Regions from separate parts of the Klebsiella grimontii genome, predicted to be linked through region 4. Evidence: predicted binding sites of a transcription regulator. Region 4 holds the regulator's gene; each other region holds the start of a gene.
What was found. Region 4 encodes Fur, which represses iron uptake genes when iron is present. Its sites were predicted from a motif close to ATAATAATGAGAACNACTATCAA; they were not measured.

Region 1: ACE3MN_RS24885 (TonB-dependent siderophore receptor) is a predicted target of Fur. The motif match lies at 767-789, and genes of this name have one in related genera.
Region 2: bfd (bacterioferritin-associated ferredoxin) is a predicted target of Fur. The motif match lies at 1,130-1,152, and genes of this name have one in related genera.
Region 3: feoA (ferrous iron transporter A) is a predicted target of Fur. The motif match lies at 1,066-1,088, and genes of this name have one in related genera.

What each region holds. Positions count from the first base shown of each region.
Region 1 is NZ_CP169721.1:5,312,619-5,314,825, reverse strand. Features, by position in the region: gene ACE3MN_RS24890 (transglycosylase SLT domain-containing protein) at 1-450, opposite strand, end outside; gene ACE3MN_RS24885 (TonB-dependent siderophore receptor) at 1,057-2,207, shown strand, end outside.
Region 2 is NZ_CP169721.1:450,632-452,838, reverse strand. Features, by position in the region: gene ACE3MN_RS02060 (prepilin peptidase) at 1-366, shown strand, start outside; gene bfr (bacterioferritin) at 350-826, opposite strand; gene bfd (bacterioferritin-associated ferredoxin) at 901-1,095, opposite strand; gene tuf (elongation factor Tu) at 1,269-2,207, opposite strand, start outside.
Region 3 is NZ_CP169721.1:287,896-290,102, reverse strand. Features, by position in the region: gene feoB (Fe(2+) transporter permease subunit FeoB) at 1-702, opposite strand, end outside; gene feoA (ferrous iron transporter A) at 730-957, opposite strand; gene ACE3MN_RS01300 (Tex family protein) at 1,369-2,207, opposite strand, start outside.
Region 4 is NZ_CP169721.1:4,003,179-4,005,385, reverse strand. Features, by position in the region: gene tcuR (tricarballylate utilization LysR family transcriptional regulator TcuR) at 1-604, opposite strand, end outside; gene fur (ferric iron uptake transcriptional regulator) at 734-1,186, opposite strand; gene fldA (flavodoxin FldA) at 1,478-2,008, opposite strand; gene ybfE (LexA regulated protein) at 2,158-2,207, opposite strand, start outside.

The DNA of each region.
Region 1 (2,207 bases), 1.3 Mb from region 4:
GGCAGCGGTCTCCGTCAGGTTGGCGGCGATAATATCCCCTTTACCGGCGTTAAGCGCGCTGATGAGCTGGTCGCGGGCAACTGGCACAAAGATGATACGGACCTTAAGATGACGATGTTTAAGCTTTTTCTCCTTCGCCAGGCTTTGGTTAAGGCTACGTTCAAACTCCATAAAAATATCGTGAGTGGCGCCACGCTGAGTGCCTTTGTTAATAAAGAAAAAGGTTTTGCTGAAGGTGGTTAATACGCGAATAGTTCGCCGGTCGAGCATTCCGGGTAAATCTCCCTTCCAGGGCTGTAGCATATCGTCAACGTCGACCTTCAGGGCCTCTCGTTCCTCTGGCTCTGACAGTTTGTTCTCAGCGGCGGCGTAAACGGAGGTGAAGCATAGCAGGGCGGCAAAGCATGCGAGCCCGCCGACAAGGTATCGATAGAACGATGAAGTGTTCATGGCGCGGTGCTCCGCAGGGGGATTTTCTTATTTTAGTCAATTCCACGCCGTTAGCATCCCCGGCGATCGCGTATGCGAGTCGGCTAGTCCGCTATTTTAATTATTCTATTAATTTACAATGACGATATTTATCGTGAAATAATAAACCCACACGCCCTAATTAATTATGGAGATAATATGTCTGAATTGTGTTTTTTTAATGTGGATATACTTCAGTTATTTAACTGTTCTAAAAATAAAAAACGACTTTAGCTCTCTTATCTTTTTGTTTTTATTGATTTGTTAAAAATTATCCGTGCGGTGGATAATTATCCACTTGATAATAAATCTCATTTCTAATAACGTTGTGTGGCACAAGACTCCTATTACTGCTGTTCGGCGAATGCTGTCAAAGAATAGCACGGTGCGTTTATTTCTTCATTTTTGCCAGAGTAATAAATCTATTTTGGCTGCTCATTATTTATTGCTATTCCGCTATTTAAGCGGGAGGGCCCGGCTACGCCAAAAGCAGAGATACTGCGCTTGCATAAAAGTCATTACCGTTGTTTATCTGACTGATGAAGAAGACGTGCCCCGACAGCTAAAAAGAAAAACAGGGCATATTCCATGAAATACGATTCACACTACTCGCTGGCCGTACTAATCCCGATGGTCATCTGGGGAGGGACGCTGCCGGTTCAGGCCGCTGATGGCAGCATGCCAGACGATACGAAGATATCTGAAACGGCTGCGGTAAATGACGATGAAACGATGGTGGTCACCGCGGCGGCGCAGACGCTGCAAGCCCCCGGCGTATCGACCATCACCGCTGAGGAGATCCGTAAACATCCGCCCGCGCGTGATGTCTCCGAGCTGATTCGTACCCAGCCCGGCGTCAACCTCACCGGTAACTCCACCAGCGGCCAGCGCGGTAATAACCGCCAGGTCGATATTCGCGGCATGGGACCGGAGAACACCCTGATTCTGGTGGATGGTAAACCGGTGACCAGTCGTAATTCCGTGCGCTATGGCTGGCGCGGCGACCGCGATACGCGCGGTGATACCAGCTGGGTACCGGCGGAAATGATCGATCATATCGACGTGATTCGCGGCCCTGCGGCGGCCCGCTACGGTAACGGCGCGATGGGCGGGGTGGTGAGTATCGTCACAAAACCGGCCACCAGCGAGTGGCATGGGTCCTGGAATACCTATATGAACGCACCTCAGCATCGTAAAGAGGGCGCGACGAAGCGGACAAACTTCAGCCTCAATGGTCCGCTATCGGATGAGGTCAGCTTTAATTTATGGGGAAACCTGAGCAAAACGCAGGCCGATGCCCAGGATGTCAACGCTGGCCACGAAGCGGCGCGAACCGGTAGCTATGCGGGATCGTATCCTGCAGGGCGCGAAGGCGTGGTGAATAAAGATATCCACGGTAAGCTGCGCTGGGAATTTGCGCCGATGCAGGCGCTGGAGTTTGAAACCGGCTACAGTCGCCAGGGCAACCTGTATGCAGGCGACACGCAGAATACCAACACCAGCACGCTGGTGAAAAGTCTGTACGGGAAAGAGACCAACCGCCTCTATCGCCAGACGTATGGCGTCACGTGGACCGGCGGCTGGGATAACGGCGTGACCAGCAATACCTGGGCGCAGTATGAGCACACCCGTAACTCGCGTATGAACGAGGGACTGGCTGGCGGAACGGAAGGGATCTTCTCCAGCAGCGAATTCTCCGATATCGACCTGTCGGATGTGCTGCTGCACAGCGAGGTGAA
Region 2 (2,207 bases), 2.2 Mb from region 4:
CTGTGGAGTGGGTTGCTTTATTATCTCTGTCTGTCGCCGGCCAATCTGGTACATGCCGTCTGGGGCGCGATAGGCGGCTATCTGGCCTTTGGCTTGATCTATTGGCTCTACAGGGGAATACGCAGGCGGGAAGGCATCGGCTACGGCGATATTAAATTTCTCGCCGCGCTTGGGGCATGGCATGGGTGGGAAGTTTTACCGCAGCTGGTTCTCATCGCAGCTATTCTGGCCTGCGCGGCCGTAACGGCGCTGATTTTGTGCACGAGAACAAGGCAGATGCTACACCACCCGCTGCCTTTTGGCCCTTTCCTGGCCACAGCGGGTGTGTTCTGTGGATGGCAGACGTTTATCAGTCAGCCACTTTAATCTGCGACTGAAGATAATTCTGCAAACCAATTTTGCCTATCAGGTCCAATTCGGTTTCCAGCCAATCGATATGGCCTTCTTCATCTGCGAGGATAGTGATTAACATATCACGGCTGACGTAGTCATGGACGCTGTCGGCATAGGCAATGGCCTCGCGTAGATCCTTCGCCCCTTCCAGCTCCAGCCTTAGGTCAGATTGCAGCATCTCCTCGACGTCTTCTCCGATGCGGAGTTTGCCGAGATCCTGCAGGTTCGGGATCCCTTCGAGAAACAAAATGCGCTCAATATACTTATCGGCATGCTTCATTTCATCGATAGATTCGTGGTATTCGACATCATTGAGGCGCATCAGGCCCCAGTTCTTGAACATTCTCGCATGGAGAAAGTATTGATTAATTGCGACAAGCTCATTTCCCAATAATTTATTGAGATAACTTATGATTTTGACATCACCTTTCATTATATAGTCCCTCCGCTTCCACTTATTGAAGCGTAGTTCGAGCTATAGGGATGTCAAAGTAAAGCTGAGGGGCTTCAGGCGATCTCTTGATATTCCGGCATGCGGGTTAATTCATCTTCCATAATCTCGCGCGCCGCACGGACGCACTTACCGCATTGATTTCCAACGGGAATAAATTTTCGCAGTTGTTGAAAAGACTGAGGATTGAATTGGCGCACAGCCTGACGAATTTTTTTATCGTTCACACCATTACACAGACAAACGTACATATATACTCCCGTTCAACTTACAAACAAAGTGTAAATGAGAATAGTTATGATTACAATAGCCTGTCTATTAAATAAACATTTACTCTATTTGCTGCCGGTCATCGTGCTGCAGCTCACATATAGCAGACAGCAAAAAGGGCGCCTTAGCGCCCTTTTTAATTCAGAACTAATTATTAGCCCAGAACTTTAGCAACAACGCCCGCGCCAACGGTACGGCCGCCTTCACGGATTGCGAAACGCAGACCGTCGTCCATCGCGATCGGGTGGATCAGGGTAACAACCATTTTGATGTTGTCGCCCGGCATGACCATCTCTACGCCTTCCGGCAGTTCGATGGTGCCAGTCACGTCAGTTGTACGGAAGTAGAACTGCGGACGGTAGCCTTTGAAGAACGGAGTATGACGGCCGCCTTCGTCTTTGGACAGAATGTACACTTCAGATTCGAACTTGGTGTGCGGCTTGATGGAACCCGGCTTAGCCAGTACCTGACCACGTTCGATTTCTTCACGTTTGATACCACGCAGCAGAACACCAACGTTCTCACCAGCACGGCCTTCGTCCAGCAGTTTGCGGAACATTTCAACGCCAGTACAGGTAGACTTCGCAGTCTCTTTGATACCAACGATTTCAACTTCTTCGCCAACTTTGATGATACCGCGCTCTACACGACCGGTAACAACGGTACCACGACCGGAGATGGAGAATACGTCTTCGATCGGCAGCAGGAACGGCTTGTCAATCGCACGCTCTGGTTCCGGGATGTAAGAATCCAGGTAGCCAGCCAGTTCGATGATTTTCGCTTCCCAGTCTGCGTCGCCTTCCAGCGCTTTCAGAGCGGAACCACGAACGATCGGGGTGTCGTCGCCCGGGAAATCGTACTGAGACAGAAGTTCACGAACTTCCATTTCAACCAGTTCCAGCAGCTCTTCGTCATCAACCATGTCGCATTTGTTCAGGAACACGATGATGTACGGAACGCCTACCTGACGACCCAGCAGGATGTGCTCACGAGTCTGCGGCATCGGGCCGTCAGTCGCAGCAACAACCAGGATCGCGCCGTCCATCTGCGCAGCACCGGTGATCATGTTTTTAACATAGTCGGCGTGGCCCGG
Region 3 (2,207 bases), 2.0 Mb from region 4:
GCTCAGGTGCGCCAGGGCTACGTCCAGCTTGTGGGCGGCGTCTCCGGCGAAGGCGCGGCTGTAAATATCGCCTTCAAGCATCTGTAAACCCAGCCAGCGGCGCTGGCGCGGCGGAATGTCCGTGGCCATCATCTCCGCCAGCTTGTCCGCCTCCCGCAGCAGCGGCCGCGGATAGTGCACCAGTTCAATATCCTGATTTTGCTGATGGCGGTCGATAGCCATTTTCAAGGCTTCGATACCGCGCCCGCGGGTGGAAACCAGCGGGATTACCGGGCATCCAAGGCGGGCGGCCAGCGCGTCGACATCGATGCGGATGTTCTGTTTTTCCGCGATATCGAGCATATTCAGCGCGACCACGCAGGGGATGCCGAGCTCCAGCAGCTGCAGCGTCAGATAGAGGTTACGCTCCAGATTGGACGCATCGACCACGTTTATCAGCATGTCGGCGTCGCCGCTGAGAATATAGTGGCAGGCAATCTGCTCATCCAGCGAGGTTTGCGAGGAGATGGTGGTCAGGGAATAGGTGCCCGGAAGGTCTACCAGCGTGACCTGATGATCGGTGGTGTTGAAGCCGCCCTCTTTGCGCTCAACGGTCACCCCCGCCCAGTTACCGACACGCTGGCGCGCGCCGGTGAGCTGGTTAAACAGCGTTGTTTTCCCGGAATTTGGATTACCAATTAAACCAAGGGTTAATTTTTTCATATTCATACTCTTAGTGCCGGTCAGGCATTATTGTGCAACCGCTTCCAGCTCAATTAACGCAAGATCCTTTTTACGTAATACCAGGCTAACGCGTCGGGTTTCAATATGAATAGGGTCGCCGAGCGGCGCCACGCGAACCACGTTAAAAGACGAACCCGGCAGCATCCCGAGGGACAGCAGCTTCTGCCGATATGCCGGACTAATATCGCGGGAGAAGCCGGTGATTTTCCACGCACTATCAGGTGTGAATTGCATAGGACCTACTTGTGTATCGCCAACCGAAAGAGAGTTTTCCCCTATGCGCCGCAGACGCGGTGCCAGGGACCATAGCCAACGAAGAATAAAAAACACTCAATGGAAATAATGATAATGAGAATAGTTTTTATCATCAATACATATAATGCGCTCGATTCTTTTTTTAAACAGGAAATTGAGCATTTGTTGATATTGAGCAAACTCTATTTTGTCACGACCGTAGAGAGAATCATTATTTCTGCTTAGCGAATGTTTAATAAAGGTGTCATTGGTTAACGAAATGAAAATAATAATCTCATTATCCGTAATTCGCGCTTATTAAGAGGTTATAAGAAAATACTGATGCTTGTTTGCGCAATATGGCGAAGAGCAGAGAAGAAACGGCCCCTCAGAAAAGGGGCCGGAAAGAGATTAGCGTTTTTTACCCATTGCCGCCGCCAGCGCGTCCATCATCGCGCTGTTGCCCGCTGGCTGCGCCTCGCGACCGCGAGGTTTAGCGGCCTTCGCCGCCGGGCGGTTGCCCTGAGGACGATCGTTTCCGCCGCCGCGGCGCGCGTTGCTGTCGCCAGGCTGTTCGTCCAGACGCATCGTCAGCGCGATACGCTTCCTCGGCAGGTCAACTTCCATCACTTTGACCTTCACGATATCGCCCGCTTTGACCACCGTGTGCGGATCTTCAACGAACTTATTCGACAGGGAAGAGATATGCACCAGGCCGTCCTGGTGAACGCCGATATCGACAAACGCGCCGAAGTTGGTGACGTTGGTCACCGCGCCTTCGAGGATCATTCCCGGCAGCAGGTCGTTCATGGTCTCTACGCCATCGGCGAACTGGGCGGTTTTAAACTCCGGACGCGGGTCGCGGCCCGGTTTTTCCAGCTCTTTGATAATGTCGGTTACCGTCGGCACGCCGAATTTATCATCAGTGAAATCAACGGCTTTCAGATTACGCAGCTCGCTGCTGTTGCCCATCAAATCTTTCAGCGCCTGCTGAGTCGCCGCCAGAATGCGCTCCACCACCGGATACGCTTCCGGGTGCACGGTTGAGGCGTCCAGCGGGTTGTCGCCGTGGTTGATGCGCAGGAAGCCCGCGCACTGCTCAAACGCTTTCGGCCCCAGACGGCTCACCTTCAGCAGTTGCTGGCGGTTCTGGAACTGACCGTTCTCATCGCGCCAGGAGACGATATTCTGCGCCATCATGCGGGTCAGACCGGCGACGCGGGTAAGCAGCGGGACGGAAGCGGTATTCA
Region 4 (2,207 bases):
TGCCGCGCAGGCCATGCCCCAGGCTTGGCATTATCAGCGGGATAGCGGCCAGTTGGCCAGGCGAGATGCTCGCTTCGGGAAGGGGGGCCAGCACGTCATGGGTGCCAATCAGAAACAGACGCTCTTCGAGAATCGGCCTGGCGCTCCAGCGCGCAAGCTTCTCCTTCTGGAACACGATAGCTAAATCAAGCTGGCGGGTGTTGATCATGCGTTCCAGATTACCGGAGAGGCTCTCGACCAAATGCAGGCGGACGTCGGCATAGCTTTCGCGCATCGCGTGAATAAAAGGTACCCCCAGTACAGAGGCGGTGCTGGGGGCCATACCGACGCTGACGTGGCCGGAAAGGCGCGCCTCGCGCGCGGCGAGAACCGCATCGTCGGCGTGGCGCAGCGCCAGCTGCGCCTGGGAGTAGAAGGCGAGACCAGCGCTGGTCGGCATTACGCCGCGCGATGTCCGCTGCAGCAGACGGATGGCGAGTTCGTTCTCCAGGCGCGCCATCTGTTGGCTCAGCGCGGAGACGCCGATATTCAGGTCAAGCGCGGCGCGGCCCATACTGCCGGTTTCAATAATGCGCACATAATAGCGTAGCTGGCGAAGCTCCATGTCGACTCTCCGTACACCTCAGGATGCACTGACAGTAAACGTATTGCAGCGCGAGAGAAAGAGGCGGCAAATTCCGGGCAAAAAAAAGCCAACCTTCAGGTTGGCTTTTGGCGGTATACGATGCGGTGATTATTTCTCTGCCGCGTCGTGGGCATGTTCATCTTCGCGGCAGTCGCCTTCCGCACAGTGTCCGTACAGGTACAGGCTGTGGTTGGTCAGACGAATACCGTGCCTTGCGGCAATTTCACGCTGGCGCGCTTCGATGGAATCATCGCTAAATTCGATCACTTTGCCGCAGTCGAGGCAAATCAGGTGATCGTGATGATGCTGCTGCGTCAGTTCAAAAACGGATTTACCGCCTTCAAAATTATGACGGGTGACGATACCGGCGTCGTCGAACTGGTTCAGTACGCGGTAGACGGTGGCCAGGCCAATCTCTTCACCCATATCAATCAGGCGTTTGTATAAGTCTTCCGCACTGACATGATGGTTATCCGGTCCTTGCAGCACTTCCAGGATTTTTAATCTCGGAAGCGTCACTTTCAGGCCAGCTTTCTTTAATGCGGTATTGTTGTCAGTCATGCGGAATCTGTCCTGTTGCTAAACGATCTACTTCCATCAGCGGAAGTAATACAGAGAATCACCCGATGTAATGCGTCTCATTATAGAACTGCCATGGTGAAATGAAAACTGCAAGCATCGGGCCTTGTATGCTGTCAAAAACGAGGCACTCGCTACAAAGTGCTTCACGCGACCCCGTTAAATCAGAGGACATTGTACAGATATGTGATTAAAAGTTAAAAACTTGTAGCTATAACTTTGATTGCTTTTATCTATCAATTCGGCGAAATCTGATGATTTCGCCGTTTAGACTCAGGCATTCTTGATTTCTTCAAGGTGCAGCTCTTCAGAAATCTGTTTTACCCATTTTTCCACGCGTTCGTTAGTCAATTCTGGCTGACGGTCTTCGTCAATGGCCAGGCCAACAAAGTGATCGTCATCGGCCAGGCCTTTAGACGCTTCAAAATGGTAGCCCGCGGTCGGCCAGTGGCCAACGATAGTTGCGCCGCGCGGTTCGATGATGTCGCGGATGGTACCCAGCGCATCGCAGAAGTATTCAGCATAGTCTTCCTGATCGCCACAGCCAAACAGCGCGACCAGTTTGCCGTTGAAATCGATCTCTTCCAGCGTCGGGAAGAAATCGTCCCAGTCGCACTGGGCTTCGCCGTAGTACCAGGTCGGAATGCCGAGCAGCAGGATATCGTGAGCTTCCAGATCCTCTTTGCTGCTTTTGGCAATGTCGTGAACATCAGCAACATCTTTACCAAGCTGCTTTTGGATCATTTTTGCAATATTTTCGGTGTTGCCGGTGTCGCTGCCAAAAAAGATGCCGATGATTGCCATGAGTAAAATAACCTCTTGAAACTTAATGATGTGGTAGTGGCGTAATGCCCGCAGATAGGGGCAATGATAGCAGAACAGAGAAGGGCGCGGAAACAGCAATCACGCCCAACTGCACACTCTGCTACATGAAAGCTTATTTTTTGAGGGTTTTAGGCTTTATCCTGGCCGCGCAGGGCCGCCAGCTGGCTCATCAGCATCT